DNA from 2 places in the Streptomyces sp. NPDC023573 genome. Region 1 is predicted to be linked to the other one. Evidence: predicted binding sites of a transcription regulator. Region 1 holds the regulator's gene; the other holds the start of a gene.
The links. Region 1 encodes HspR, which represses chaperone genes until heat shock. Its sites were predicted from a motif close to TTGAGNNNNNNNNNCTCAA; they were not measured.
Positions count from the first base shown of each region.

Region 2: a site for HspR is predicted at 5,457-5,475, ahead of lon (endopeptidase La). Genes of this name have one in related genera too.

Region 1 is NZ_JBVHKB010000004.1:414,155-429,361, reverse strand. Features, by position in the region: gene clpB (ATP-dependent chaperone ClpB) at 1-2,500, opposite strand, end outside; gene ACZ32T_RS15825 (pyridoxamine 5'-phosphate oxidase family protein) at 2,638-3,039, shown strand; gene ACZ32T_RS15820 ((2Fe-2S)-binding protein) at 3,153-3,476, opposite strand; gene ACZ32T_RS15815 (hypothetical protein) at 3,473-3,727, opposite strand; gene ACZ32T_RS15810 (helix-turn-helix transcriptional regulator) at 3,856-4,839, shown strand; gene ACZ32T_RS15805 (helix-turn-helix transcriptional regulator) at 4,930-5,937, shown strand; gene ACZ32T_RS15800 (heat shock protein transcriptional repressor HspR) at 5,967-6,413, opposite strand; gene dnaJ (molecular chaperone DnaJ) at 6,415-7,608, opposite strand; gene grpE (nucleotide exchange factor GrpE) at 7,702-8,352, opposite strand; gene dnaK (molecular chaperone DnaK) at 8,349-10,205, opposite strand; gene ACZ32T_RS15780 (sugar transferase) at 10,649-11,245, shown strand; gene ACZ32T_RS15775 ((Fe-S)-binding protein) at 11,338-13,605, shown strand; gene ACZ32T_RS15770 (Yip1 family protein) at 13,807-14,733, shown strand; gene ACZ32T_RS15765 (phosphoribosyltransferase) at 14,808-15,207, opposite strand, start outside.
Region 2 is NZ_JBVHKB010000005.1:476,228-491,434, forward strand. Features, by position in the region: gene ACZ32T_RS19165 (protein phosphatase 2C domain-containing protein) at 1-376, shown strand, start outside; gene ACZ32T_RS19170 (MarR family winged helix-turn-helix transcriptional regulator) at 396-893, opposite strand; gene ACZ32T_RS19175 (lysozyme) at 1,130-1,975, shown strand; gene ACZ32T_RS19180 (polysaccharide deacetylase family protein) at 2,158-2,910, shown strand; gene lon (endopeptidase La) at 3,005-5,434, opposite strand; gene ACZ32T_RS19190 (nucleotidyltransferase domain-containing protein) at 5,564-6,391, shown strand; gene ACZ32T_RS19195 (spermidine synthase family protein) at 6,488-7,171, shown strand; gene ACZ32T_RS19200 (response regulator transcription factor) at 7,405-8,142, shown strand; gene ACZ32T_RS19205 (HAMP domain-containing sensor histidine kinase) at 8,139-9,215, shown strand; gene ACZ32T_RS19210 (multifunctional oxoglutarate decarboxylase/oxoglutarate dehydrogenase thiamine pyrophosphate-binding subunit/dihydrolipoyllysine-residue succinyltransferase subunit) at 9,475-13,284, shown strand; gene ACZ32T_RS19215 (DUF6104 family protein) at 13,375-13,557, shown strand; gene ACZ32T_RS19220 (hypothetical protein) at 13,573-14,454, opposite strand; gene ACZ32T_RS19225 (DUF4097 family beta strand repeat-containing protein) at 14,624-15,207, shown strand, end outside.

The DNA of each region.
Region 1 (15,207 bases):
CGAGCCGGTCGCCGATCGCGGTCTGGATGAGCCTGCGCAGCGGCCGGGCGCCGTACGCCGGGTCGTTGCCCTCCTCGGCCAGCCAGGACAGGGCGTCCGGGGTGACGTCGAGCTGGATCCGCCGGTCGGCCAGCCGGCCGGCGAGACGGGCCACCTGGAGCCCCGCGATGTGGGCCAGCTCGTCTCCGGACAGGGCGGAGAAGACGACCAGGTCGTCCAGCCGGTTGAGGAACTCCGGCTTGAACGAGGCCCGTACGACGTCCAGGACCCGCTCCTTCTTCGCCTCGGGATCGATCTGGGGATCGACCAGGAACTGGCTGCCGAGGTTCGACGTGAGGACCAGGATGGTGTTGCGGAAGTCCACCGTCCGGCCCTGGCCGTCGGTGAGCCTGCCGTCGTCGAGCACCTGGAGCAGGATGTCGAAGACCTCGGGGTGGGCCTTCTCCACCTCGTCCAGCAGCACGACGCTGTACGGGCGCCGGCGGACCGCCTCGGTGAGCTGGCCGCCCTCCTCGTAGCCGACGTAGCCGGGCGGGGCACCGACGAGCCGGGCGACGCTGTGCTTCTCGCCGTACTCGCTCATGTCGATGCGGATCATGGCCCGCTCGTCGTCGAACAGGAAGTCCGCGAGCGCCTTGGCCAGCTCCGTCTTTCCGACCCCGGTCGGGCCGAGGAAGAGGAACGAACCGGTGGGCCGGTCGGGGTCGGCGATGCCCGCACGGGTGCGCCGCACGGCGTCCGACACGGAGCGCACGGCCTCGGTCTGGCCGATCAGCCGCCTGCCCAGCTCCGACTCCATCCGCAGCAGCTTCTGGGTCTCGCCCTCCAGGAGGCGTCCGGCCGGAATCCCGGTCCAGGCTCCGACGACATCGGCGATGTCGTCCGGGCCGACCTCCTCCTTGACCATGGTGTCCTTGTCCTGGGCGGCCTCCTGCTCGGCCTCGTCGGCCTCGGCCAGCTCCCGCTCCAGGCCGGGGATCTCCCCGTACAGCAGCTTGGATGCGGTGTCGAAGTCACCGTCGCGCTGGGCGCGCTCGGCCTGGCCGCGCAGCTCGTCGAGGCGCTCCTTGAGCTCACCGACGCGGTTCAGACCCTGCTTCTCCTTCTCCCAGCGGGCGGTGAGACCGCGCAGCTCCTCCTCCTTGTCGGCGAGGTCGCGGCGGATCTTCTCCAGGCGCTGCTTGGAGCCCTCGTCGCTCTCGTTCCTGAGCGCCAGCTCCTCCATGTGCAGACGGTCGACGGACCGCTGGAGCTCGTCGATCTCCAAAGGGGAGGAGTCGATCTCCATGCGGAGCCGGGAGGCCGCCTCGTCGACGAGGTCGATCGCCTTGTCGGGGAGGAACCGGGAGGTGATGTAGCGGTCCGAGAGCGTCGCGGCGGCCACCAGCGAGGAGTCGGCGATCTGGACCTTGTGGTGCGCCTCGTAGCGGCCCTTGAGGCCACGGAGGATGGCGATGGTGTCCTCGACGGACGGTTCGGCGACCATGACCTGCTGGAAGCGGCGCTCCAGGGCCGGGTCCTTCTCGATCCGCTCGCGGTATTCGTCCAGCGTGGTGGCGCCGACCATGCGGAGCTCACCACGGGCGAGCATCGGCTTGAGCATGTTGCCCGCGTCCATCGCGGAGTCGCCGCCGGCTCCCGCGCCGACGACGGTGTGCAGCTCGTCGATGAAGGTGATGACCTGCCCGTCGCTCTCCTTGATCTCGGAGAGGACGGTCTTGAGGCGTTCCTCGAACTCGCCGCGGTACTTGGCGCCCGCGACCATCGCGCCGAGGTCCAGGGAGACGAGCCGCTTGTTCCGAAGGGACTCGGGCACGTCGCCCTTGACGATGCGCTGGGCGAGACCCTCGACGACGGCCGTCTTGCCGACACCGGGCTCACCGATGAGCACGGGGTTGTTCTTCGTGCGGCGCGACAGCACCTGCACGACCCGGCGGATCTCCTGGTCACGGCCGATGACCGGGTCCAGCTTGCCCTCGCGGGCGGCGGCCGTGAAGTCGGTGCCGAACTTCTCCAGCGCCTTGTACTGGCCTTCGGGGTCGGGAGTGGTCACCCGGCGCCCTCCCCTGCTCTTCTCGAATGCGTCCAGGAGCCTCTTCGCGCTTGCCCCCTGCCCGTCGAGGATCTCACCGGCGCGGCCGCCCTTCGCCGCGAGGGCGATCAGCAGGTGCTCGGTGGAGAGGTAGTCGTCGCCGAGCTCCTTGGCGCGCTGGTCGGCGTCGGCGATGACGGCGAGCATGTCGCGGCTCGGCTGCGGCGGGGCGACGGTCGAGCCGGTCACGCTGGGCAGCGAGCCCAGAAGCCGCTCGGCCTCCTCGCGCACGGCCACCTGATCGGCCTCGACGGCTGCCAGGAGATCGATGATGTTCGCGTTGTCCTCACCCGCGAGCAGCGCAAGCAGCAGGTGCCCGGGGGTCAGATCGGGATGACCGTCCTTGACGGCCCTGCTGGTGGCCGCGTTCAGGGCGTCCCGGCTCTTGTTGGTCAGCTCGGCGTCCACGGGCGCTGTCTCCTCCTCGTGCTGGGGCTTCACGGAACTATGACTCGAACAACGGGTACAAAGTTGAGTCTATTCCACTCAAGGCCGATACGGCGTCCCCGCGTCTCCTCCGTATGCCCTCTCTCTAGGCTGGCCCCATGCCTGACGTACGCAACCCCGGCCCCGGATACCTCACCTTCTGGCGGGAGCGCCATGTGTGCACCCTGACCACGCTCCGCCCGGACGGCACACCGCATGTGGTGCCCGTGGGGGTGACCTACGACCCGGAGACGCGGATCGCCCGCGTCATCACCGGAGGGAACACCAGGAAGGCGGCCCACGTCCTGGCGGCGGGCCCCGGGGGCGCGCGGGTCGCGGTCTGCCAGATGGAGGGGCGCCGCTGGGCGACCCTGGAGGGCCGGGCGGTGGTCCGCACCGAGCCCGAGGAGGTCCAGGACGCCGTACGCCGCTACGCGGAGCGTTACGAGCGCACCCCGCGGCCCAACCCGGAGCGGGTCGTCATCGAGATCGCCGTCGACAGGGCACTCGGAAACGCCTAGGAATGCATGCCGGGCCAATTCCGGCCAGCACAACGGCGCCATCGTGTTCAGGTCACGATGGCGCCGCTGTGTGGGGGAAGTGCCGGAACGATATGTAACGACGGGGGAATCGTTCAGGCACTGCGGGGGGTGGCGGAAATGGCTTCTTCTTGCTCGAACAGTTCATGGTCGCGCTGATCGAGATTTACGAAAATCATGCCGTACCTCACGGCACAGCGAACCGGTTGCGGTGCTCCGCGTGGCCGGCGTAGACAGCGATAGGCGCGGATATCGTCATCCGTTTCCATCACGACGACAATCGGCTCTCCGAACAGGGTGACCATCAACGAATCGCCCTGGCGGGTAAGTGCCGTGAGCAGATCGATGAAGTGCCACCCTGAGCGATATGCCGTGGCCATCTCCCGCCGGAAGGTGCGGTCGTCCGGTGGGGTGGTCATGCGCCTGCGGCGCCTGTCGGAGCGCTCCAGCTGATCTCGTCCCCGGCTGCCGTCGGCATGCCCCAGCTGATCTCACCGGGTGCGTCGGCCGCCCGTACGGACCAGCTGATCTCATCCGCCCCTGCTGCCCGCTCCGACCAGCTGATCTCACCGGGCCCGGATGCGCTGCCGGCCACGCCGCCCGCCACGCCAAAGGCCAGGGCCGCGACGAAAGCGGCAGCAAGCACCGAGCGAAGCTTTCGCTTATCCATAGTCGGCTTCGTCCTCACTTGTGGATTCCTCTCCCCCGCATCCACGACGATGTCTCACCCGGGCCACACAACGCCACCAGGACGATGCATCATGTTCCTGCATGTTCAGGAACCTGGGGGGTGTAGATATGACCACAAACGACACAACAGGGGCACATCCTCACGGGATCACCGACCTATGCGACGAGGGAAAGCGCCTCTACGCGAGCGCCCTGCGTTCCGGACGGATTTCCCGCGCGGAAGTCGGCCCCGCCCCCTGCCTGATGGACTTCGCCCTCCTCCATCCCGATCCGGACGACACGACCTGGCTCAGGCCCGTCCCGCCGTCCGCGGCGCTGGCCCAGCGCCTGCACCCCATCGAACGGGAGATCAAGGACCGCCGACGGCGCTCCGTCGAGCTGGCGGAGTCCTTCGAGCCGTTCATGGACATCAGCGCCCAGGACCCGCCGACCACCCACGCCATCACCGTGCTGGAGGGCGGCAACAGGATCAACGCCGCACTCGATCTCGCCACCGCGGAATGCCGCACGGAGGTCCTCACCGTCCAGCCGGGCGGGGACCGGGGCGAGGACCGTCTCAGCGAAGGCCTGGAACGCGCCCTGTCGGTGGTCGACCGGGGCGTCAGCATGCGCACCCTCTACCAGCACACCGTCAGGCACAGCCAGGGCACGCTCGCCTATGCCGCGCGCCTGGCCAACGACAAGGTGGAGATCCGCACCCTGGAGGAGCTCATCGAGCGCCTCCTCGTCTTCGACCGGACCGTGGCCTTCATACCCGCCCAGAACGACGACCAGGTCGCCCTCGAACTCCGCCACCCAGGGCTCGTCAACTACCTGGTGAAGGTCTTCGAGCAGCTGTGGAGCCGCGCGTCCCCCCTGCTCGGCGAGCTCCAGTACGACCCGCCGACCAAGGGCATCAGCGGTGTCCAGCGTTCCATAGCCCAACTCCTCGTCGAGGGACATGTGGACGACTCGATCGCCCGCCGTCTCGGAATGAACGTCCGAACCTGCCGGGCGCACGTCGCGAAGCTGTCCGCCACCCTCGGCAGCACGAGCCGCGCTCAGCTGGGCTATCTGATCGCGCGGTCAGGAATCCTGGACCAGGACTCATGACCGCGCGCCCCCCGCACCTCCACACTCCCTTCGCAGCCGCGTACGCGCCACGGTCATCTTGTTGCAGTGCACGAAGTGAGGGGTCGTCAAATCGTCACGGATGACGTGAACACACAGCATTCGCACGGTCCGAGAGAGCTCTGCGCCACCGGCCTGCGGCTGTACGAGGAAGCCGTCGTCGCGGGCCGCATCACCCGCACCGCTCTCGCCGCCGCCCCCTGCCTGGCCGGTATGGGCCTGGTCCAGCCCGACCCGGCCGACTTCGCGTGGATGCGCCCCGTCCCCCCGTCCGCGGCCCTGGCCCATCTGCTTCAGCCGATCACCCGCGAACTCGACGAGCGTGTACAGCTCGCCGCGGCGCTCAGCCGGTCGCTGGCACCCCTGTCGTCCGTCGCCAGCGCCGACCCCGACCTGGCGTTCACGGTCCTGGAGGGCAGACCGGTGATCGAGGAGGCCCTGCGGGAGGCCACCTCCGTCGTCACCGAACAGGTCCTCACGGCCCAGCCGGGCAGCGACCGCCCCCGGGAGGGGATGGAGCGGGGAATCGCCAACGCCAGGACGGCCATCGCCCGTGGAGCCCGCCTACGGCACATCTACCAGCACCCGGCGCGCTACAGCACCACCGTCAGGGGCTACCTCGACCAGATCTCCCCCGAGCACCTGCAGGTGCGTACCACGGAGCAGACCGTGGAACGACTGATCATCTTCGACCGGACCGTCGCGTTCGTCCCGGCGGCGCCCGACCGCCGCACCGCACTCCGCATACGGCACCCCGCCCTGGTCGACTACCTCATCCAGGTCTACGAGGTCCTCTGGGCCCAGGCCACGCCCTTCGGGCGGCAACTGCCCGTGCCCGCACCCGGCACCCAGATCACGGCCGTCCAGCAGAGCATCGCCCGGCTCCTCGGCGAGGGCCATGTCGACGACGCGGTGGCCCGCAGGCTGGGCATCAGCGTCCGCACCTGCCGCTCCCACATCGCCAGGCTGATGCAGGTCCTGGGCGCCACCAGCCGGACCCATCTGGGCGTCCTCATCGTGCGGTCCGGCATCGTGAAGGACGCCGCGGCCACGCGCGAAGGGCCCGCCCCCGAGTCATGAGACTCGGGGGCGGGCCCTTCGCGGCCGGCTCAGTCCTTCGGCCTCTTCGGCCGCCAGACCACCAGTGCGCTCGTCTGCTGCACGTCCTGGTACGGCACCAGATCACGCCGGTAGGAGGCGTGCACCTGGGCCTCGCGCTGCTGCATGGCCACGGTCGCGCCGTCCACCGCCGCCGAGAGCTCGGCGACGCGCTGCTGCAGCGCGGCGACCTGGTTCTCCAGCTCGATGATGCGTTTGATGCCCGCGAGGTTGATGCCCTCGTCCTGCGACAGCTGCTGCACGGTGCGCAGCAGCTCGATGTCGCGGGCCGAGTAGCGCCGGCCGCGCCCGGCCGTGCGGTCGGGCGAGACCAGGCCGAGACGGTCGTACTGGCGCAGTGTCTGCGGGTGCAGGCCCGAGAGCTGGGCCGCGATCGAGATCACGTAGACCGGTGATTCGTCGGTCAGCTGGTACGGATTGCGTCGACGGCCGTCCATCTCAAGCTCCCTTCGCAGCCTGGAACAGCTCCGCCCGCGGGTCCTCCCCCGCGGTCGCCTTCCGGTAGGCCTCCAGCGCGTCCTGGGCGTCCGCGCCGAGGTCCGTGGGCACGGCCACCTCGACGGTGACCAGGAGGTCGCCACGGGTGCCGTCCTTGCGCACGGCACCCTTCCCCCGGGCCCGCATCGTACGTCCGTTGGGCGTGCCGGCCGGGAGTTTCAGGGTGACCGGGGGTCCGCCGAGCGTGGGGACCTTCACCTCGCCGCCTAGCGCCGCCTCCGGGAAGGTGACGGGCACGGTGACGGTGAGGTTGTCGCCCTTGCGGCCGAAGACCGGGTGGGCGTCGACGTGGACGACGACGTAGAGGTCGCCGGCCGGGCCGCCGCGCTCGCCGGGGCTGCCCTTGCCGCGCAGCCGGATCCGCTGGCCGTCGGAGACGCCCGCGGGGATCCTGACCTGCATCGTGCGGGCCGACTTGGCACGGCCGCTGCCCTTGCAGACCTCGCAGGGGTCCTGGGCGATGAGGCCCCGGCCCTTGCAGTCGACGCAGGGATCGGTGAGCGAGAACCCGCCGCCCGTGCCCCGCGAGACCTGGCCGGTGCCGACGCATGTCGGGCAGACCCTCGGGGTGCCGTTCTTGTCGCCGGTGCCCGAACACGCCTTGCAGGGGGCCTGGCTGGACATCCGGAGCGGGACCGTGGCCCCGTCGACCGCCTCGGTGAAGCTGAGCGTCACCTCGGACTCGATGTCCTGGCCACGGCGCGGCTGGACACGGGTGCCCGCGCCACCGCGGTTGAACAGGCCGCCGAAGACATCACCCAGGCCGCCACCGCCGCCTCCGCCGAAACCACCGGCGCCGGCGCCCTGGCCACCGCCCGGGGCGCCCCCGAAGAGGTCGCCCAGGTCGAAGTTGAAGTTGCCGCCCGCACCGCCGGGGCCGGCCCGGAAGCCACCGTTGCCGAAGAGGGCGCGCGCCTCGTCGTACTCCTTGCGCTTCTTGGGGTCGCCGAGGATGTCGTTCGCCTCGGAGATCTCCTTGAAGCGCTCCTCGGCCTTGGCGTCACCCTTGTTGGCGTCCGGGTGGTACTCGCGGGCGAGCTTCCGGTACGCCTTCTTGACCTCGGCGTCGGTGGCGTCCTTGGGGACGCCGAGAACCTTGTAGTAGTCCTTCTCGACGAAGTCCTTCGTGCTCATCGACGTCCCTCCTTCCGGACGATCGGCCGTGCGGCCGGCCCTGTGGCCGGCCGCACGCCCCGTCGGTGTTCACCGCTGTGGTCGGACGGAATGTCAGACCTCTTCGGTGCCACCGCTCTCCTCGTCGTCTGCCTTTTCTTCCTTCGCCGCCGCGGGCGTGGCGCCCGGCTGCGGTTCGGCCACGGCCACCCGCGCGGGGCGGATGGTGCGCTCCCCGATGCGGTACCCAGGCTGCAGGATCGCCACGCAGGTCGTCTCGGTGACGTCCGGCGCGTACGAGTGCATCAGGGCCTCGTGGATCGTCGGGTCGAAGGGCTCGCCCTCCTTGCCGAACTGCTGGAGGCCGATCTTCGCGACGACCGTCTCCACCGACTCGGCCACGGCCTTGAAGCCGCCGACGAGCTCGCCGTGCTCGCGCGCCCGGCCGATGTCGTCGAGCACGGGCAGGAGATCGGTCAGGAGACCCGCCGCGGCGATCTCCTTGACCGTGACCCGGTCACGCTCGACCCGACGACGGTAGTTCTGGTATTCGGCCTGGAGCCGCTGGAGGTCGCCCGTACGCTCGTTGAGCGCGGTGCGGGCCTGGTCCAGCTGGGCCGTCAGGGCCGCTGTCTGCTGTACGTCCCCGGCCGGGGCCGCCGCCTCCTCCTCGGAGGGGGAGGCGGCCTTCGGCTCGGCGTCGTCGGCATCGGCGCCGGAGGGGACGTCAGGCTTCTCGTCGAAGCCCGGAGTCTCCTCGGTCACGCCGCACCGCCCTTCGTGTCCTTCTCGTCGTCCACGATCTCGGCGTCGACGACGTCGTCGTCAGCGGCCTTGGCCTGGCCGTCACCCGGCGCCTCGGCACCCGGTGCCGCACCCTCGGACTGGGAGTTGGCGTACATCGCCTGACCCAGCTTCTGGGAGACGGCGGCGACCTTCTCGGTGGCGGTGCGGATCTCGGCGGTGTCCTCGCCCTTGAGCTTCTCCTTCAGCTCGGTGAGCGCGGTCTCCACCTCCGTCTTCACGTCACCGGGGACCTTGTCCTCGTTGTCCTTGAGGAACTTCTCCGTCTGGTAGACGAGCTGCTCGCCCTGGTTGCGCGACTCGGCGGCCTCGCGACGGCGGTGGTCCTCGTCGGCGTACTGCTCGGCCTCTTCGCGCATCCGGTTGACCTCGTCCTTCGGCAGCGAGGAGCCGCCGGTGACGGTCATCTTCTGCTCCTTGCCGGTGCCGAGGTCCTTGGCGGCGACGTGCATGATGCCGTTGGCGTCGATGTCGAAGGCGACCTCGATCTGCGGCACACCACGCGGGGCCGGCGGCAGACCGGTGAGCTCGAACATCCCGAGCTTCTTGTTGTACGCCGCGATCTCGCGCTCGCCCTGGTAGACCTGGATCTGCACGGACGGCTGGTTGTCCTCGGCCGTCGTGAAGATCTCGGAACGCTTGGTCGGGATCGTGGTGTTGCGCTCGATGAGCTTCGTCATGATCCCTCCCTTGGTCTCGATGCCGAGGGACAGCGGGGTCACGTCGAGGAGCAGGACGTCCTTGACCTCGCCCTTGAGGACACCGGCCTGGAGCGAGGCACCGATGGCGACGACCTCGTCCGGGTTCACACCCTTGTTGGCGTCCTGGCCGCCCGTGAGCTCCTTGACGAGCTCGGCGACGGCCGGCATACGGGTCGAGCCACCGACGAGAACGACGTGGTCGATCTCGGAGAGCTGGATGCCCGCGTCCTTGATGACGTTGTGGAACGGGTTCTTGCAGCGGTCCAGGAGGTCCGCGGTCAGCTGCTGGAACTGCGAGCGCGTGAGCTTCTCGTCCAGGTGCAGCGGGCCCTCGGCGGACGCCGTGATGTAGGGCAGGTTGATCGTGGTCTCGGTCGAGGACGAGAGCTCGATCTTCGCCTTCTCCGCGGCCTCGCGGAGACGCTGGAGAGCCATCTTGTCCTTGGACAGGTCCACACCGTGCCCGTTGGCGAACTGCTTCACCAGGTAGTCGACGACCCGCTGGTCCCAGTCGTCACCACCGAGGTGGTTGTCACCGTTGGTGGCCTTCACCTCGACGACGCCGTCGCCGATCTCCAGGAGGGACACGTCGAAGGTGCCGCCACCGAGGTCGAAGACGAGGATCGTCTGGTCGTCCTTGTCGAGGCCGTACGCCAGCGCGGCGGCGGTCGGCTCGTTGACGATGCGCAGGACGTTCAGGCCCGCGATCTCACCGGCCTCCTTGGTCGCCTGGCGCTCCGAGTCGTTGAAGTACGCCGGGACGGTGATCACCGCGTCGGTGACCTTCTCGCCCAGGTAGGACTCGGCGTCGCGCTTCAGCTTCTGCAGGATGAACGCGCTCATCTGCTGCGGGTTGAAGTTCTTGCCGTCGAGCTCGATCTTCCAGTCAGTGCCCATGTGGCGCTTGACCGAACGGATCGTCCTGTCGACGTTGGTGACCGCCTGACGCTTGGCGACCTCGCCGACCAGAACCTCGCCGTTCTTCGCGAAGGCGACGACGGACGGCGTGGTCCTGGCGCCTTCGGCGTTGGTGATGACGGTGGGCTCGCCGCCTTCGAGAACGCTGACGACGGAGTTAGTCGTGCCCAGGTCGATGCCGACCGCACGTGCCATTTCAATTCCTCCAACTGACTACTTGAGTGGATCTGACTCAAGGATGCATGACACCCACCCCGGAGTCAAAGGACCTGAGCCACTTACGCTCAACTTATGTGCTCGCGGCCCTATGAACAGGCGTTATACGCCTACGGATGGTGAAAGAAGCCCGCAGCGACCGCCCCGATCCGCGACACCACCACGCGTCACACGTCACACGCCCCCCACCCACCATCGCACCGTGGGATCGTTCTGTCACAAAATGCATCGAGACGGTCATACCGTCCCGTCATCGACTCCGGGCAGGTGCCATGCGGAACGCGAAGCAGACTGCGGAACGAAGGAGACGGCACCCTGCCCCGTCACCGGCGGCAGGACCGTCCCGGTCCGCCACCGGCCCCTTCCCCGGGATCGGCCGCGCAACCGTGACGGCCGGACGCGCCGCCGGAGCCCTGACGACCATGGCGGCCAGGCGGATCACCGGACCTCTGTCGGCCATGACGGCCGAACGGGCCCTCGACCTGGCCCTCGGCTCGGCGCTGCTGCTTCTGACGGCCCCCGCACTCGCCCTCGCCGCGCTGGCCCTGGCCGTCCGGCCACCCCATGACGGGAGAGGCGTACGGAGGCGCGAGATCCGGGTGGGCCTGGGCGGCCGCCCCTTCGAACTGCGCTCCCTGCGCACCCGGCGGCTCCGGCTGGACCTGCTGTCCCGGCTGCCCCACGTCGTACGGGGAGAGCTCTCCCTGGTCGGCCCGGCACCTCTCACCCCGGGCGAGGCCGCCCTCCTGGAGGCCACCGCGGCCCGCCGGCGCCAGAGCGTCCGCCCCGGCCTGACCGGGCTGGCCCAGGTGCGCGCCCGGTCAGGGATGCCCTGGGACGAACCCGCCCTCCTGGACGCGCACTACGCAGAGCATCATGGAACAGGGCTGGACCTGGCGATCCTGGCGCACTCCGTACGCATCCCCCTGGGTGCGGCGCTCCGGCGACTGCGACGTCCGGGGAAGGCTCACCTGAGCGACACAGATCACCGCCTGCCCGGCTACAGCGTGGCGGAATAAGTGGATAGTGTCAGCACAGACTGATTAAGTTACTGCTTAGTAATCGCATGTACGCGCTGGATCCCACCCTCGCAGGCCCGAGGAGCCCCCAAATGCAACTCGCCGCGATCATCGTGTCGCTGGTGCTGACTGTCGTCGGCGTTGCGCTCATCGCCCGAGCAGTCGCGCAGATCTACCGGTTCGTCCGTCTCGGACAGCCGGTGCCGGCAGGCAGCCGCACCGACGACCCCAAGCAGCGCACGATCACCCTGGTCAAGGAATTTCTCGGCCACACCCGGATGAACCGGTGGGGGATCGTGGGCTTCGCCCACTGGTTCGTCGCGATCGGCTTCCTGACACTGCCGCCGACGCTGCTCCAGGCGTACGGACAGCTCTTCCAGGCCGACTGGGTGCTGCCGTTCGTCGGCAGCTGGCTGCCGTTCGAGCTGTACATCGAGTTCATCGGCATCATGACCGTGCTCGGCATCGTCACGCTGATGGCCATCCGACTGCTGAACCTGCCCTCCCGGGCCGGCCGCAAGTCCCGATTCGCCGGCTCCAAGGCCTGGCAGGCGTACTTCGTCGAGTACGTCATCCTCGTCATCGGCCTGGCGATCCTGACCCTGCGCGGTCTCGAGGGCGCGATCCACCACGTCGAGGGCTACGAGGCCGCGTACTTCGTCTCGTACCCGCTCGTGCTCGCCTTCAAGGGCCTCGCGCTCGGCACCCTCCAGAACCTCATCTACTTCACCGCGATGGTGAAGATCGGCGTCTCGCTGATCTGGATGATCACGGTCTCGCTCAACACCAACATGGGCGTCGCCTGGCACCGCTTCCTCGGCTTCCCGAACATCTGGTTCAAGCGGAACGCCGACGGCGAGGTCGCTCTCGGCGCGCTGCAGCCGATGACCAGCGGCGGCAAGGAGATCGACTGGGAGGACCCGGGCGAGGACGACACCTTCGGTGTCTCCCAGGTCGAGCAGTTCTCCTGGAAGGGCATCCTCGACTTCTCCACGTGCACCGAGTGCGGCCGCTGCCAGTCGCAGTGCCCCGCCTGGAACACGGGCAAGCCGCTCTCCCCGAAGCTCCTGATCATGTCCCTGCGCGACCACGCGCACGCCAAGGCGCCGTACCTGCTGGCCGGCGGCGGCAAGGACATGGAGGGGAACGAGAAGGCCACCGAGGAGCAGCTCAAGGACGTCCCCGCGGCCGCCCTCGCGGAGGCCGAGCGCCCGCTGATCGGCACGGCCGAGGAGAACGGCGTCATCGACCCGGACGTCCTCTGGTCCTGCACCACCTGTGGTGCGTGCGTCGAGCAGTGCCCGGTCGACATCGAGCACATCGACCACATCGTCGACATGCGCCGCTACCAGGTGATGATCGAGTCCGCGTTCCCGTCCGAGGCGGGCACGATGCTCAAGAACCTGGAGAAGAAGGGCAACCCCTGGGGGCTCGCCAAGAAGCAGCGCGTCGAGTGGACCAAGGAGGTCGACTTCGAGGTCCCGATCGTCGGCAAGGACGTCGAGGACCTCAGCGAGATCGACTACCTGTACTGGGTCGGCTGCGCGGGCGCCCTCGAGGACCGGGCCAAGAAGACGACGAAGGCCTTCGCGGAGCTGCTCCACATCGCGGGCGTCAAGTTCGCGATCATGGGCGGCGACGAGAAGTGCACCGGTGACTCCGCCCGCCGCCTGGGCAACGAGCCGCTGTTCCAGCAGCTCGGCCAGGAGAACGTCGCGATGCTGAACATGGCGTTCGGTGAAGATGACGACGAGCCGGAGACGAAGAAGCCGAAGTCGTCGAAGAAGATCGTCGCGACCTGCCCGCACTGCTTCAACACCATCGCCAACGAGTACCCCCAGCTCGGCGGCGAGTACGAGGTCATCCACCACACGCAGCTGCTCCAGCACCTGGTGGACGAGGGCAAGCTGATCCCGGTGACGCCGGTCGAGGGCCTGATCACGTACCACGACCCCTGCTACCTGGGCCGTCACAACAAGATCTACACGCCTCCGCGCGAGATCATCGCGAAGGTCCCGGGTCTGCGGAACGAGGAGATGCACCGCCACAAGGAGCGCGGCTTCTGCTGCGGCGCCGGTGGTGCCCGGATGTGGATGGAGGAGCGGATCGGCAAGCGCATCAACAACGAGCGCGTCGACGAAGCCCTCTCCCTCAACCCGGACATCGTCTCCACCGCCTGCCCGTTCTGCCTCGTCATGCTGACCGACTCGGTCAACGGCAAGAAGAACGACGGCAAGGCCAAGGAGTCGATCCAGGTCGTCGACGTGTCCCAGCTGCTCCTCGAGTCGGTGAAGACACCCGCCGACCCGGCGGGCGACGCGGAGACGGCCGACCAGCCGGAACCGGAACCCGTCCAGTAGCTGTCTCCCACCACGGAAGCGGCCGGACCTGCCTCGGGGGCAGGACCGGCCGCTCCGGCGTTCCAGGGGTGCTGCCGGGCCACCCAGGGGTGGTGCGGGCCCCCCGGGGTTCCCCTAGGGGATGTCACAGCTAGGCCGCAATGGGCCCCGTGTTCCCCCGGCCCTCACACCGCACCCACACGGACCAGGTACGTTCGATGCGTGGCTGGATTCAGGATCGGACGCGGCCGGGACAACCGCACACCGCAACAACACCCGCAGCAGCAACAGCCGTACGGCGCGCAGGCATCACCGCCGCCGCACGGCGGGCAGTCGTGGCCCCCGGCAGGAGGCAACGGCGCGCCGTACGGAGGCCCCCAGGGCGCCCCGTACGGCGGCGGGCACGGCGGCAACGGACACGGGGGTGGCCAGGGGCACACAGGCGGGCACGGCGAACCGGAGTACTTCGGCGACCCGTACCAACAGCCCTCGCAGCACGACCCGTATGCCAACGCCCCGGGGCACACCCAGGCGTTCAGCATCAACGAGGACCCGTACGGCGACGGCAACACCTACCAGGCCGGCCAGGCCCCCGCACAGCCGTCGGGGCCCAGGCTCCCCTGGAAGCAGCTGCTGAGCGGCATCGTGATGCGGCCGGGCCCGACGTTCTGGCAGATGCGCGACTACCCCGTCTGGGGCCCCGCGATCGTCGTCACGTTCGTCTACGGCCTGCTCGCGCTCTTCGGCTTCGACGGGGCCCGCGACGAGGCGATCCACGCGGAGGTCTCCACGGCCGCCCCGTACGTGATCTTCACGGGCGTCGGCTTCGTCATCGGCGGACTGGTCCTCGGCGCGGTCACACACACCCTGGCCCGCCAGCTGGGCGGCACGGGCTCCTGGCAGCCGACCGTGGGCCTCTCGATGCTCATCATGTCGATCACGGACGCACCGCGCCTGGTCTTCGCCCTGTTCCTCGGCGGCGAGAACGCCCTCGTCCAGATCCTCGGCTGGATCACCTGGCTGGCCGCCGGAGCGCTGTTCACCTCGATGGTGAGCAAGTCGCACGACCTGCCGTGGCCGAAGGCGCTGGGCGCCTCCGCGATCCAGCTGATCGCGCTGCTCTCGATCATCAAGCTCGGCACGATCTGATCCGGCATGCGGAAGGGGCCCCGGTGCGGTGAACGCACCGGGGCCCCTTCCGCACGGTGTGCCGTGGCGGCGGCCTAGGAGTCGAGAACCTGGCCCTCACGGCGCACGACGGGCTTCTCGACGCTCCACGGGAAGTTGATCCACTGATCGGTCTTCTTCCACACGTACTCGCATTTCACGAGCGAATGCGGCTTCTCGTAGATGACGGCGCTGCGCACCTCGGCCACATGGTCGATGCAGAAGTCGCGGACCAGCTTCAGCGTCTTTCCGGTGTCGGCGACGTCGTCGGCGATGAGCACCTTCTTCTGCGTGAAGTCGATGGCGTTCGGCACGGGCGCGAGCATCACCGGCATTTCCAGCGTGGTCCCGACCCCGGTGTAGAACTCCACGTTCACCAGATGAATGTTCTTGCAGTCCAGGGCATACGCCAGACCACCCGCGACGAAGACCCCGCCCCGCGCGATGCTCAGCACG
Region 2 (15,207 bases), on a different contig from region 1:
GCTGCTCGACGACCGGACCGACCGGCTGCCCCCGGGTTCGCTCGCCTCGGAGGAGATCGCGGACGCCCGCGTCCGGAACAAGGAGGGCGGCTTCTTCACGGCCGCGGCGGACCCCTCGGTGGCCTCCCGCGCGGTGACGGGCGAGACCCCGCGCGGGGAGGTCCGGGCACTGGCGGCACTGACCGACGGGGCGAGCCGCTGGACGGAGATGTTCCGGGAGGGTGACTGGACGGCCACCCTGGAGGTGCTCCGCAAGGCGGGGCCGCAGGGGCTGATCGACCGCGTCAGGGAGCTGGAGCGGGCCGACACCGGCCGGGTGCGTCTGCGCCGCGGCAAGACGCATGACGACGCGACAGCGGTTCTGGTGGAGCTGTGACGGTCGTCTTTCCGGCCTTTCAGTCCTCGGCGCGCTCGTTGAAGTGGTGCAGCAGCCGCGCCAGCTCCGCGACCTCGGCCCGGTCCCAGTCGGCGAGCTTGCGGGCGTAACGGCCCCGGCGCGCGTCACGGACGCTGCGGAAGCGCGCGAGGCCTTCCTCGGTGAGGTGAACGAGCGAGGCGCGGCCGTCCGCCGGGTCGGTCTCCCGCGCCACCAGGCCGAGGCCCTCCAGGGCGCGCAGCTGACGGCTCACGGTCGCCTTGCCCACTCCGAAGTAGGCGGCGAGATCGGTGGCACGCTGCCGGCCCGCGGACTCCAGCCGTACGAGAAGTCCGTAGGCCGCGGCTTCCAGGTCCGGATGGACCTCGCGGGCCATTTCCCCCGAATTGGCCCGGGCCCGGCGCAGGAAGACAGCCAACTCCCGCTCCAGAGCGAGAAATTCATGGTCCACACCACTTCCGGCCGTCGCACCGGGTTCACCGCCGCTTCCGCTCCCGTGCACGTCAGCACCCCTCATACGTTTTCCCGCCGATGAAAGTTTCTTTCAACTCCGGCCATCACCGCAGCTGGGCCAGTATTTCGCAGGCGTAGACCTCCGGCACCGGCCAGGCCCCCTTCCGGAGGGCGGGTCTACGTGCGTAGCTTCGTTCCTGCCACGGGTGGCATGTCCACACCATGGTGCACGCACCGCAGGAGCGTCCCGCACCCGCTCCCGCGCCATGAGCTCCCCCACCGAGCCCTCGGAGGCACGCAATGCCCGTGCACAGATCCGGATCCGCAGCTTCAGCGCACCGCCCCCGCCTCTTCGCGGCGGGCACCCTCCTCGCCGCCCTCGCCCTCCTGGTCACGCTGCCCGGCGCGGCGTCGGCGGCCGACTCCGCGACCGCCCCCGAACGGGGTACGGCCAGGATGGGCCAGGGCGTCATCGCCCACGACGGCCAGGGCCGCGGCGCCCCCACGGGGACGAGGGCCGTCCAGACCGAAGGGGTGGACGTCAGCAGCCACCAGGGCAACGTCGCCTGGTCGACCCTGTGGAACAGCGGCGTGAAGTGGGCCTACGTCAAGGCCACCGAGGGGACGTACTACAAGAACACGTACTTCACGCAGCAGTACACCGGCTCCTACAACGTCGGCATGATCCGGGGCACTTACCACTTCGCCACTCCGGACACGACCAGCGGCGCGGCCCAGGCGAACTACTTCGTGGACAACGGCGGCGGCTGGTCCAAGGACGGCAGGACCCTGCCCGGCGTGCTGGACATCGAGTGGAATCCGTACGGCGCGCAGTGCTACGGGAAGTCCCAGGCCGGCATGGTCGCCTGGATCCGCGACTTCGTGAACACCTACAAGGCGCGGACCGGGCGTGACGCCGTGATCTACACCGCCACCAGCTGGTGGAAGGACTGCACGGGCAACAACGCGAGCTTCGGCGCCACCAACCCGCTCTGGGTCGCCCGCTACAACACCACGGTCGGTGAACTCCCGGCCGGGTGGAGCTTCTACACGATGTGGCAGTACACGTCGTCGGGCCCGACGGTCGGCGACCACAACCGCTTCAACGGCGCCCTCGACCGCGTGGTGGCACTCGCGAACGGCTGAGCCGGCACGACGCAGGACCCGAGCCCCGGTGACGAAGCTCCAGGTCACCGGGGCTCAGCGCTGCCCCGCCCCCCACTATGCACTAAGCGTATACACGCTATGTATAGTCCTGGCGTGCCGTACCACCGGTGTGCGGCCGAGCCATGGGGAAGTGACGCGTCGTGTCTGTTGTGCCCGGAAAGATGACTGCGCGGGGCGCGGGGTTGGCCGCGACTCTTGTGACGGTGCTCACGCTGACGCTCAGCGGCTGCTCCATGGAGACGACGGCTCCCGGTTCGGCGCGTGCCGACGCCGCCTCCGACGCCAAGGGCTCCTTCGGACAGGCGGACTGCCGCAAGGCCAAGTGCATCGCCCTGACGTTCGACGCCGGTCCCGGCGAGGACACCCCGCGTCTCCTGGACATCCTCAAGGAGAAGAAGGTGCCGGCGACGTTCTTCCTGCTGGGCAGGAACCACGTGCTCGAACACCCCGACACCGTGCGGCGTATCCAGGCGGAGGGCCACGAGGTCGCCAACCACACCTGGTCGCACGAGATCCTGACCGACAGGGAGCCCGACGAGATACGCGCCGAGCTGAAGAAGACCCAGGACGCGATAGCGGAGATCACGGGCAGGGAGCCGCGGCTTATGCGCCCGCCGCAGGGCCGCACCGACGACACGGTCTCCGAGATCAGCAAGGAGCTGGGGCTCTCCCAGGTCCTCTGGAGCACGACGGCCAAGGACTACTCGACGACCGACTCCGCGCTGATCAGGAAGCGGACCCTCGACCAGGCGGACAGGGACGGAATCATCCTGCTGCACGACATCTACAAGGGCACGGTGCCCGCGGTGCCGGGCATCATCGACGCGCTGCACGAGGACGGCTACACCTTCGTGACGGTCCCCCAGCTGATGGCCCCCGCCGAGCCCGTACCCGGCACGGTCTACCGTCCGTGAACCTCCTGGAACGCGGAACGGCCCGCCTCCCAGGGGGAGACGGGCCGTCCGTACCGGCCGTCGGCGTGATGCCACGCCCGTCACAGCATGACGCCTACGCGGCGGCCGGGATCCTCTCCCGCACCCTGGCCGAGGCCGGGGCGAGGGCGATCTCCAGCACCTGGCGGACGTCGGTGACCGGGTGGACGTCCAGCTTCTCCAGCACCTCGGCCGGGACGTCGTCCAGGTCGGCCTCGTTGCGCTGGGGGATCACCACCGTGGTGATGCCCGCGCGATGTGCCGCCAGCAGCTTCTGCTTGAGGCCGCCGATCGGCAGCACCCGTCCGGTCAGCGACACCTCGCCGGTCATCGCCACGTCCGTGCGGACGAGCCGCCCGGAGAGCAGCGAGGCCAGCGCCGTCGTCAGGGTGATACCGGCGCTCGGGCCGTCCTTGGGGACCGCGCCCGCCGGGAAGTGGATGTGCACACCCCGGTCCTTGAGGTCCGCGACCGGCAGCTCCAGCTCCGCGCCGTGCGACCGCAGGAAGCTGAGGGCGATCTGCGCGGACTCCTTCATCACGTCGCCGAGCTGACCGGTCAGGGTCAGTCCGGACGCCCCGGTCTCCGGGTCGGCCAGCGACGCCTCGACGAACAGCACGTCACCGCCCGCTCCTGTCACCGCGAGCCCGGTGGCCACACCCGGCACCGCAGTGCGGCGCTCGGCGGGGTCCTGGGCGGACTCGGGCACGTGGTGCGGCCGGCCGATCAGTCCCCGCAGGTCCTCCTCGGCCACCGTGAACGGCAGCTCCCGCTCGCCCAGTTCGTGCTGGGCCGCGACCTTGCGGAGCAGCCGGGCGACCGCCCGCTCCAGATTGCGCACCCCGGCCTCCCGGGTGTACTCGCCGGCCAGCTTGCGCAGCGCGGACTCGTCGAGCCCGACCTCGTCCTCCTCCAGACCGGCCCGCTCCAGCTGGCGCGGGAGCAGGTGGTCCCGGGCGATGACGACCTTCTCGTCCTCGGTGTAACCGTCCAGCGTGACCAGCTCCATGCGGTCGAGCAGGGCCTCCGGAATGGCTTCGAGGACGTTGGCCGTGGCCAGGAACACGACGTCGCTGAGGTCGAGTTCGACCTCCAGGTAGTGGTCGCGGAAGGTGTGGTTCTGCGCCGGGTCGAGCACTTCGAGCAGGGCGGCCGCCGGGTCGCCCCGGAAGTCCGAACCGACCTTGTCGATCTCGTCGAGCAGGACGACCGGGTTCATCGAGCCGGCCTCCTTGATGGCCCGCACGATGCGACCGGGAAGCGCGCCGACGTACGTACGCCGGTGGCCCCGGATCTCGGCCTCGTCACGTACACCGCCGAGCGCGACCCGGACGAACTTGCGGCCCATGGCGTGCGCGACGCTCTCGCCGAGCGACGTCTTGCCGACGCCGGGAGGGCCGACCAGAGCCAGCACGGCACCGCCGCGCCGGCCGCCGACCACACCCAGTCCGCGCCCGGCACGCCGCTTGCGTACCGCGAGGTACTCGGTGATGCGTTCCTTCACGTCCTGCAGTCCGGCGTGCTCGGCGTCCAGGATCTCCTGGGCACCCTTGATGTCGTAGGCGTCCTCGGTCCGCTCGGTCCAGGGGAGTTCGAGGACGGTGTCGAGCCAGGTCCGGATCCAGGAGCCCTCGGGGCTCTGGTCGGACGCGCGCTCCAGCTTCTCGACCTCCTTGAGCGCGGCCTCGCGGACGTGTCCGGGCAGGTCGGCGGCCTCGACACGGGCCCGGTAGTCGTCGGACTCGTCCTCCGGGTCGCCGTTGAGCTCGGAGAGCTCCTTGCGTACGGCGTCGAGCTGGCGCCGCAGCAGGAATTCGCGCTGCTGCTTGTCGACGCCCTCCTGGACGTCCTTCGCGATGGACTCCGCGACGTCCTGCTCGGCGAGGTGCTCGCCGAGCCACTGGATCGCCAGTTTCAGACGGGCGACCGGGTCAGCGGTCTCCAGCAGTTGGACCTTCTGAGCGGTGGTCTGGAAAGGCGAGTACCCGGAGTTGTCGGCGAGCGCGGAGATGTCCTCGATCTGCTGAACCCGGTCGACGACCTGCCAGGCACCGCGCTTCTTCAGCCAGCTGGTGGCGAGCGCCTTGTACTCCTTGGCGAGTTCGGCGGCGGAGCCTGGGACGGGGTCGGGGACGGATACGTCGATCCTGGTGCCCTCCACCCACAGCGCGTTCCCGGGACCACTGGTCCCGGCGCCGATCCGCACACGGTCACGCGCCCTGATGAGGGCGCCCGGGTCGCCGTCCGAGAGCCGGCCGACCTGCTCGACCGTGCCCCGGACACCGGTCCCGGTGTAATTCCCGTCGATCCGCGGCACGAGGAGCACCTCGGGCTTACCGCCTCCGGGCCGCGCGACCGCCTGCGCGGCCTCGACCGCGGCGCGCACCTCCGCGTCCGACAGGTCGAGCGGCACCACCATCCCGGGCAGCACGACCTCGTCGTCGAGCGGCAGCACGGGCAGGTCGACCGGCGTGGACGCCTTCGACGCATTCGACTCAGCAGTCATGATCTCCCCTTCGGCAGGCAAGTTGAGCTATGTGGGCTCAATGCTTGTGAGCCGCCGAATGTTCCCCGGAGCGTGTTCGCTCTCAGCGATCACTCGATCCCCGACCCCCTCACCTGCGAGGATCCGGTCATGCACGAAGAGGACAAAGGGCTCGCCACGGACGGAACGATCCGTCGCGAGGGGTCCGTCGGCCTCGTGACCGCGCCGTTCGCCCCGGTGGTCGAGGCGGTCCTCGTACGCCTCGCCGGCGCGTTCGGCCCCTCGCGGCTGCACAGCGCCTACCTCTACGGCAGCATCCCGAGGGGCACGGCCATTCCCGGCGTCTCCGACCTGGACCTGCAGGTGGTCCTGCGCGACGGGCCCACCGACGGGGACCGGGCGGCGGCCGGGGAGACCGCCGCCGCCCTGGACGCCGCCTTCCCCGTGATCGACGGGGCCGGACTGCTCCTCTCCACCGTCCGCGACGTGCTCGGCGAAGCGGAGCGCCATGACGCCGGCTTCTTCGTCGCCTGCCTCTGCACACCGCTGCTGGGGGAGGACCTGGCCGCGCGCCTGCCCCGCTACCGGCCGACATCGCTGCTGGCCCGCGAGACCAACGGCGACCTCGCGCTCGTGGTCCCCCGGTGGCGCGCCGACGCCGCCGGAGCCACCACCGACGAGGCGCGCACCAGGCTGAGCCGGCGCGTCGCCCGCCGTCTCGTACGGTCCGCTTTCACGCTGGTCATGCCGGCCTGGGGCGGCTGGACGAGCGACCTGCGGCGGTCCGCCGAGCTGTTCGCGCGCTTCCGCCCGGACGCCCCGGAACGCGCCGCGCAGGTCCGCACGGCCGCCGTCACGGCGCGCGCGCCCTCGCCCGATCCGGCCGTGCTCGCGATGCTCATCGAGGACCTCGCCCCCTGGCTTGCCGCCGAGTACACCTCCGCGCACGGCACGAAGGCGCCGCGCCACGGAGGGTGAGACCGGGCGAATCCGCTGGTCCGGGAGGCCCGCGGCGAGGAAGGATGGATGCCCGGAGAGAACGACCGCCGCCGACCGGAGACCGGAGACCGCACCATGCACGCCCCAGACACCCACCGCCCCGTCGTCCTCGACCGGCGCGAAGGCCCGTTCGGCGAAGTCGTCCTGCGTGAGCACGGCGACAACTTCGAGATCATCGCCAACGGATGCTTCCTGATGGACACCTCCGACGGGCGTTCCGAGCGGCTGCTGATCGACGCGGCGCTCGCCGCGCTGCCCGCCGGCCGGCCGGACCCGTCGGTACTGATCGGCGGACTCGGTGTCGGCTTCTCGCTGGTGCGGGCCTCCGCCGAGCCGCGCTGGGGCCGGATCGCGGTCGTCGAGCGGGAGCAGGCCATCGTCGACTGGCACCTCGGCGGACCGCTCGGCCGGATCTCCGGGGCGGCGCTCTCCGATCCGCGGACGGAGATCCTCCGTACGGACCTCGTCACCCATCTCCGTACGACCACGGAGCGTTACGACGCACTGTGCCTGGACATCGACAACGGCCCCGACTGGACCGTCACCCAGGACAACGGAAACCTCTATTCCTCCGCCGGTCTCGCGGCCTGCCGCGCGCGTCTGACGCCCGGTGGAGTCCTCGCCGTCTGGTCCGCGCAGCCGTCCGCCGAGTTCGGCGAAGCTTTGCGGAATGCCGGATTCCACGCAGTAACGACCGAAGAAGTAGCCGTTGCCCGAGGTGTGCCGGACGTGGTCCATCTCGCACTCAGGGACGGCTGACCCCCCACCCGGTACCCACGACCCCGCCCCACCACGGATCAGGTGGCACAAGTCCGCCGTTCCGTCTCCTTTCCCGTGGGTAACACCTTCACGACGGACAACACCCTGCGTAGCCGAGAGGTGCCTTGTGCCTTTACGCTGCTGACCGGCACAAGGGATCACCGACGAAATCCACAAGCGATAACCGTGCCTCCGGGGGAATGGCCTCCGCGAGAACGGGCAGGGGCGGGGCGATGGAACAGACACACACCACCCACAACGGCGTCGCGGCCACCCCCGGGGCTCAGCGCCGGGTGCTGGTGGTAGAGGACGACGCAACAATCGTCGACGCCATTTCCGCCCGTCTGCGGGCCGAGGGCTTCCTGGTGCAGACCGCACTGGACGGGCCCGCGGCTGTGGACGCGGCCGAGGCGTGGCAGCCCGACCTGATGGTGCTCGACATCATGCTTCCCGGCTTCGACGGCCTGGAGGTCTGCCGTCGCGTGCAGGCTCAGCGGCCCGTGCCGGTGCTGATGCTCACCGCACGCGACGACGAGACCGACATGCTGGTCGGGCTCGGGGTCGGCGCCGACGACTACATGACCAAGCCGTTCTCGATGCGGGAGCTGGCGGCGCGGGTCCACGTCCTGCTGCGCCGGGTCGAGCGGGCCGCGCTGGCCGCGGTGACGCCGCGCAGCGGCATCCTGCGCCTCGGCGAGCTGGAGATCGACCACGCACAGCGCCGTGTCAGGGTGCGCGCCGACGACGTCCACCTCACCCCGACCGAGTTCGACCTGCTGGTCTGCCTGGCCAACACCCCGCGCGCGGTGCTGTCCCGGGAGCAGCTGCTGGCCGAGGTGTGGGACTGGGCGGACGCCTCAGGGACCCGTACGGTCGACAGTCACATCAAGGCTCTGCGCCGGAAGATCGGCGCCGAGCGGATCCGTACCGTGCACGGCGTCGGCTACGCCCTGGAGACACCAGCGCCATGACGCCGCCCGGTTCGGGACTGCGGCCCTTCTCGATCAAGGCCAAGCTGGGCACGCTCGTCGTGGTCTCCGTGTTCATCACGACCGGACTGCTGATCGTCGCCCTGCGGACCAGGACCGAATTCCGGTTCATCACGGTCTTCTCGGTGATCGCCACTCTGCTGATCACCCAGTTCGTCGCTCACGGTCTGACCGCGCCGCTGGACGAGATGCGCGCCGTCGCCCGGTCGATCTCGCACGGCGACTACACCAGACGGGTGAGCGGCGCCGGGCGGCGTGACGAGCTCGGGGACCTGGCGCAGACCATCAACCGAATGGCGGACGATCTGGAGGCGGAGGACCGGCACCGCAAGGAGCTGGTGGCGAATGTCTCCCACGAGCTGCGCACCCCGATCGCGGCGCTCAGAGCCGTCCTGGAGAACGTGGTGGACGGGGTGTCCGCCGCCGATCCCGAGACGATGCGTACGGCGCTGAAACAGACCGAACGCCTGGGCAGGCTGGTGGAGACCCTGCTGGACCTCTCCCGGCTGGACAACGGCGTGGTGGCGATCAAATCGCGCCGCTTCGAGGTCTGGCCGTATCTGTCGGGCGTGCTGAAGGAAGCCAACCTCGCCGCCTCGCATCGCCGGCTCTCCTCCGGCTCGGGCAACCACTCCCGTACGGACGTCCATCTGCACCTCGACGTGTCGCCGCCCGAGCTGACGGCTTACGCGGACGCGGAACGCCTGCACCAGGTGGTCGCCAACCTCATCGACAACGCCGTGAAGCACAGCCCGCCGCACGGGCGGGTCACCGTGCTGGCGCGGCGCGGCGAGTATCCCGAGTCGCTGGAGCTGGAGGTCGTCGACGAGGGCCCCGGCATCCCGGAGGCCGAGCGCCACCGGGTCTTCGAACGCTTCAACCGGGGCCAGGCGCCCTCCCCGCACGGGCCGGGCTCCGACGGCGGCACCGGGCTCGGGCTCGCGATCGCCCGGTGGGCGGTGGATCTGCACGGGGGCCGCATCGGCGTGGCCGAATCCGCCCGTGGCTGCCGAATCCAGGTCACCCTTCCAGGGAGCACCCAGGCGCACGGTTGACCCCGTGTTCGAAGCGGAGGGCCCCGTTCTCCCTGTCGTCCGGGAAAGAGATACGGTCCAGGGGGCCTGAGCGCAGGCCTCGCGTACCCGAAGGGCAGCGGAACCCTGCTTGTTTCCCGCCATTTCATGCGCCGAAACCCGCCTTCAGATGTGATGTGCACGACGAAGACCGGCCCGGCCTGCACGTAACGGCTCGGGAGGCGTAGCCTTGATTTCCGCTGTCCATCACCTTGTGAAGCGGAAGAGGGCGGTTGCCGCCGTGTCGTCTCAGTCCCCCAGTAACTCGAGCATCTCGACCGATCAAGAAGCAGGCTCCGGGTCCAACCCGGCGGCCGCTTTCGGCCCCAATGAGTGGCTCGTCGACGAGATCTACCAGCAGTACCTCCAGGACCCCAGTTCGGTCGACCGCGCCTGGTGGGACTTCTTCGCCGACTACAAGCCGGGTACGACCGGCACGGCGGACAAGCCCGTCCCCGCCCCTGCGGGAGCGGTGACCCCGGCCCCGGCCGCCACCGCCGCGAACAACACCGCTCCGGCACAGGCCGCGACGCAGGCTCCGGCCGCGCCCCCCGCGGCTCCGGCCCAGCCCGCGGCCGCCGCTCCGGCGGCCCCGGCGAAGGCGCCGGCCGCTCCCGCGAAGGCAGCGCCGGCGAAGGCGGCCCCGGCACCCGCGAAGACGGACGCCCCGGCCGAGGCCCCCGCCGGCCCGGAGTACGTGACGCTGCGCGGCCCGTCGGCCGCCGTCGCGAAGAACATGAACGCCTCCCTGGAGCTGCCGACGGCCACGTCGGTCCGCGCCGTGCCGGTGAAGCTGCTCTTCGACAACCGCATCGTCATCAACAACCACCTGAAGCGCGCCCGCGGCGGGAAGATCTCCTTCACGCACCTCATCGGGTACGCGATGGTGCAGGCCCTCAAGGCCATGCCGTCGATGAACTACTCCTTCGCGGTGAAGGACGGCAAGCCGACCCTGGTCAAGCCCGAGCACGTCAACCTCGGCCTGGCCATCGACCTGGTGAAGCCGAACGGCGACCGCCAGCTGGTCGTAGCGGCCATCAAGAAGGCCGAGACGCTCAACTTCTTCGAGTTCTGGCAGGCCTACGAGGACATCGTCCGCAGGGCCCGCGTCGGCAAGCTCGGCATGGACGACTTCTCCGGGGTCACCGCCTCGCTGACGAACCCCGGCGGCATCGGCACCGTCCACTCGGTGCCCCGCCTGATGCCCGGACAGGGCCTCATCATGGGCGTCGGCGCGATGGACTACCCGGCGGAGTTCCAGGGCACCTCGCAGGACACGCTGAACAAGCTGGGCATCTCGAAGGTCATGACCCTGACCTCGACGTACGACCACCGGGTCATCCAGGGCGCCGCGTCCGGCGAGTTCCTGCGCGTCCTGTCCCAGCTGCTGCTCGGCGAGAACGACTTCTACGACGAGATCTTCAAGGCGCTGCGCATCCCCTACGAGCCGGTCCGCTGGCTCAAGGACATCGACGCCTCGCACGACGACGACGTCACCAAGGCCGCGCGGGTCTTCGAGCTGATCCACTCCTACCGGGTCCGCGGCCACGTCATGGCCGACACCGACCCGCTGGAGTACCGCCAGCGCAAGCACCCCGACCTGGACATCACCGAGCACGGTCTCACCCTGTGGGACCTGGAGCGGGACTTCGCGGTCGGCGGTTTCGCCGGCAAGACGATGATGAAGCTCCGCGACATCCTCGGCGTCCTGCGTGAGTCGTACTGCCGCACCACCGGCATCGAGTTCATGCACATCCAGGAGCCGAAGGAGCGCAAGTGGCTCCAGGACCGGGTGGAGCGTCCGCGCCCGGCTCCGGAGCGCGAGGAGCAGCTGCGGATCCTGCGCCGCCTCAACGCCGCCGAGGCGTTCGAGACGTTCCTGCAGACCAAGTACGTCGGCCAGAAGCGGTTCTCGCTGGAGGGCGGCGAGTCCGTCATCCCGCTGCTCGACGCGGTCATCGACTCCGCCGCCGAGGCCCGCCTCGACGAGGTCGTCATCGGCATGGCCCACCGCGGCCGGCTGAACGTCCTCGCGAACATCGTCGGCAAGTCGTACGCGCAGATCTTCCGGGAGTTCGAGGGCAACCTCGACCCGCGGTCGATGCACGGCTCCGGGGACGTCAAGTACCACCTGGGCGCCGAGGGCACCTTCACCGGTCTGGACGGCGAGCAGATCAAGGTCTCGCTGGCCGCCAACCCCTCGCACCTGGAGGCCGTCGACCCGGTCCTCGAGGGCATCGCCCGCGCCAAGCAGGACATCATCAACAAGGGCGGCACGGACTTCACTGTCCTGCCCGTCGCGCTCCACGGCGACGCGGCCTTCGCGGGCCAGGGCGTCGTCGCCGAGACGCTCAACATGTCGCAGCTGCGCGGTTACCGCACCGGCGGCACCGTGCACGTGGTGATCAACAACCAGGTCGGCTTCACCGCCGCCCCGGAGTCCTCGCGCTCCTCGATGTACGCCACGGACGTGGCGCGCATGATCGAGGCGCCGATCATCCACGTCAACGGCGACGACCCGGAGGCCGTGGTGCGTGTCGCGCGCCTCGCCTTCGAGTACCGGCAGACGTTCAACAAGGACGTCGTGATCGACCTCATCTGCTACCGCCGCCGCGGTCACAACGAGGGCGACAACCCGGAGTTCACCAACCCGCAGATGTACACCCTGATCGACAAGAAGCGCTCGGTGCGCAAGCTCTACACCGAGTCCCTCATCGGTCGCGGCGACATCACGCTGGAAGAGGCCGAGCAGGCTCTCCAGGACTTCCAGGGCCAGCTGGAGAAGGTGTTCGCGGAGGTCCGCGAGGCCACCTCGGCGCCGTCCCAGCCGCACGTCCCGGACGCGCAGGCGGAGTTCCCGGTCTCCGTGAACACCGCGGTGTCCTCGGAGGTCGTCAAGCTGGTCGCCGAGTCGCAGGTGAACATCCCCGACGGGATCACCGTGCACCCGCGCCTCCTGCCGCAGATGCAGCGCCGCGCCGCCTCCGTGGAGAACGGCACGATCGACTGGGGCATGGGCGAGACCCTGGCCATCGGTTCGCTGCTCATGGAGGGCACCCCGGTCCGGCTCGCCGGCCAGGACACCCGCCGTGGCACGTTCGGCCAGCGCCACGCGGTCCTCGTCGACCAGAAGACCGGCGAGGACTACACCCCGCTGCTCTACCTCTCCGACGACCAGGCCCGGTACAACGTCTACGACTCGCTGCTCAGCGAGTACGCGGCGATGGGCTTCGAGTACGGCTACTCGCTGGCCCGTCCGGAGTCCCTGGTCATCTGGGAGGCGCAGTTCGGTGACTTCGTCAACGGCGCGCAGACCGTCGTGGACGAGTTCATCTCCTCGGCCGAGCAGAAGTGGGGCCAGACGTCCGGCGTCACCCTGCTGCTCCCGCACGGCTACGAGGGTCAGGGCCCGGACCACTCGTCCGCCCGCCCGGAGCGTTTCCTGCAGATGTGCGCGCAGGACAACATGACGGTCGCGATGCCCACGCTCCCGTCGAACTACTTCCACCTCCTGCGGTGGCAGGTGCACAACCCGCACCACAAGCCGCTGATCGTCTTCACCCCGAAGTCGATGCTCCGCCTCAAGGCGGCCGCGTCGAAGGCGGAGGAGTTCACCACGGGCGGCTTCCGTCCGGTCATCGGTGACGAGTCGGTCAAGGCGGAAGCGGTCCGTAAGGTCGTCTTCGTCTCGGGCAAGCTCTACTACGACCTGGACGCCGAGCGCGAGAAGCGTGGCGACACGGAGACGGCGATCATCCGTCTGGAGCGCCTGTACCCGCTGCCGGGTGCGGAGATCCAGGCCGAGATCGCCAAGTACCCGAACGCCGAGAAGTACCTCTGGGCCCAGGAGGAGCCGGCGAACCAGGGTGCGTGGCCGTTCATCGCGCTCAACCTGATCGACCACCTGGACCTGGCCGTCGGGTCCGACGTCCCGCACGGTGAGCGCCTGCGCCGCATCTCGCGTCCGCACGGCTCGTCCCCGGCGGTCGGCTCGGCCAAGCGCCACCAGGCCGAGCAGGCACAGCTGGTCGCCGAGGTCTTCGAGGCCTGATCAGCGGCTGTACGCCATCGAAGGGCCCGGCCCCGCGAGCATCTCGCGGGGCCGGGCCCTCGCGCTTTCCGGCCTCGTTATTCTGGTCGTATGTACTTCACGGACCGTGGCATCGAGGAACTTGAGAAGCGGCGCGGCGAGGAGGAGGTCACCTTCGAGTGGCTCGCCGAGCAGCTCCGTACGTTCGTCGACCTCAACCCCGACTTCGAGGTCCCTGTCGAGCGCCTCGCGACCTGGCTGGCCCGCCTGGACGACGAAGACGAAGACGAATAGCCGAGTAGCCGGCAGTCACCGTCCCGGGCTTCCGCCGCCCGCGTCCCTGAAGCGGTTGTACGCGAGCCCCAGCAGGCCCTGCACGAGAAGGACGAGGCCGGCGGCGAGCCAGCCGCCGCTGCGCCGGCGGGCACCCCAGAGGGTCAGCGGCAGGCCCGCGGCGACCTGTCCCGCGGCCACGGCGCGTGCCCTGGGGCCGACTACCCAGGGGCCGAGGCTGCCGCTCTCCACGGCGTCGAGTTCCACGCGCACGGCGTCGCGCCAGCCGGCCCATTCGATCTGTTCCGCCTCCGGGTGGATCCCGGCGACCGAACGCAGCCGGTCGGCGGGCTCCCCGGGTGTGAGACCGGTCGGCAGGCCGACCCCGGCCCGGGTGAGGACGGCGAGCAGTCCGCGCAGCCGGGCGTCGGCGTCCGCCCCCGGGTCCTCGCGGGTGAGGGCCTCCAGCGCCTGGACGTCCGTGACGGGGTCGAGGCCCAACCGGAGTGCAGACGTCCGCATGGCTTCCTCCTCGGCGGCCGGGGTGCCGTCGGCGAGCCAGGTGTAGCCGACCGGGCGGCGGAAGCCCGAGGCGAGGGTGTAGCCGGAGCGGTCGCCGTCCCACCACAGGGCGAGCACCGGCCAGACGGATCCCACGGCGAGGGCGGTGGCCCAGCCGCCGACGACCCGGTCGACGGGTTCGACGCCTCCGCCGGCCGCCGTGGGCCCGGCGGCCGGTGCGCCTCGGTGGCCTTCGTGGGTGTCCTTCCGCCAGGGCTTCCCTTCGGGGACGAGCACGCTCCAGCCGTCCCCCGCGGGCAGGAGCAGCATGCGCTCCCGCAGGAGATGGGCCACGGGCCGTACGGTCTCGGGGTCGGCGCGGCACAGAAGCAGGGCGCCCACGGATGTCGCGGTCATGTCCCACACGCTAGGTCAGTTTGCCCATATATGAACCATTGGCGACCCATCCTCACCCTCCCATCGGCACCCGTTCCGGCTGCCCCTTGACTTCCTCGATCCGCGATATATCGTGTTCTCAGTAAGACGCGATATGTTGCGTCGCGCCACCCAGTGGGAGGTCAGATCCATGCCCGAGTCGACGTGGACCGTCGCCGAGCCCCAGAAGCTCGCCTTCGACGCCCCAGTGACAGCACTCAACGTGCGCATCGTCGACGGCATGGTCAATGTCGTCGGCACCGACGAACCGACCGCCCGGCTGGAGGTCGCCGAGATCGACGGGCCACCCCTGGTCGTCACCCTGGAGGGCGGGACCCTCACCGTCACCTACGAGGACCTGCCGTGGCAGGGCCTCCTGACCTGGCTCGACCGCAGGGGCCCGCACCGCAGCGCCGCGGTCTCGCTCGCCGTGCCGGCCGGCGCGGCGGTGGAGGTCGGTGTCATCGGAGCGGAGGCGGTCGTCTCGGGAATCCAGGGCCGCACGGAGCTGCGCGGCATCTCGGGGGACAGCACCCTGGTGGGGCTCTCCGGAGTGGTCAGGGCCGAAACCGTGTCCGGCAGCCTGGAAGCCCAGACCGTCACCGGAGACCTCCGCTTCCAGTCCGTGTCGGGCGACCTGACGATCGTCGAGGGCGCCGGCACATCGGTCCGGGCGGAGTCCGTCACCGGTCACATGGTGCTGGATCTCGACACCTCACCGAAGCCGACGGACAT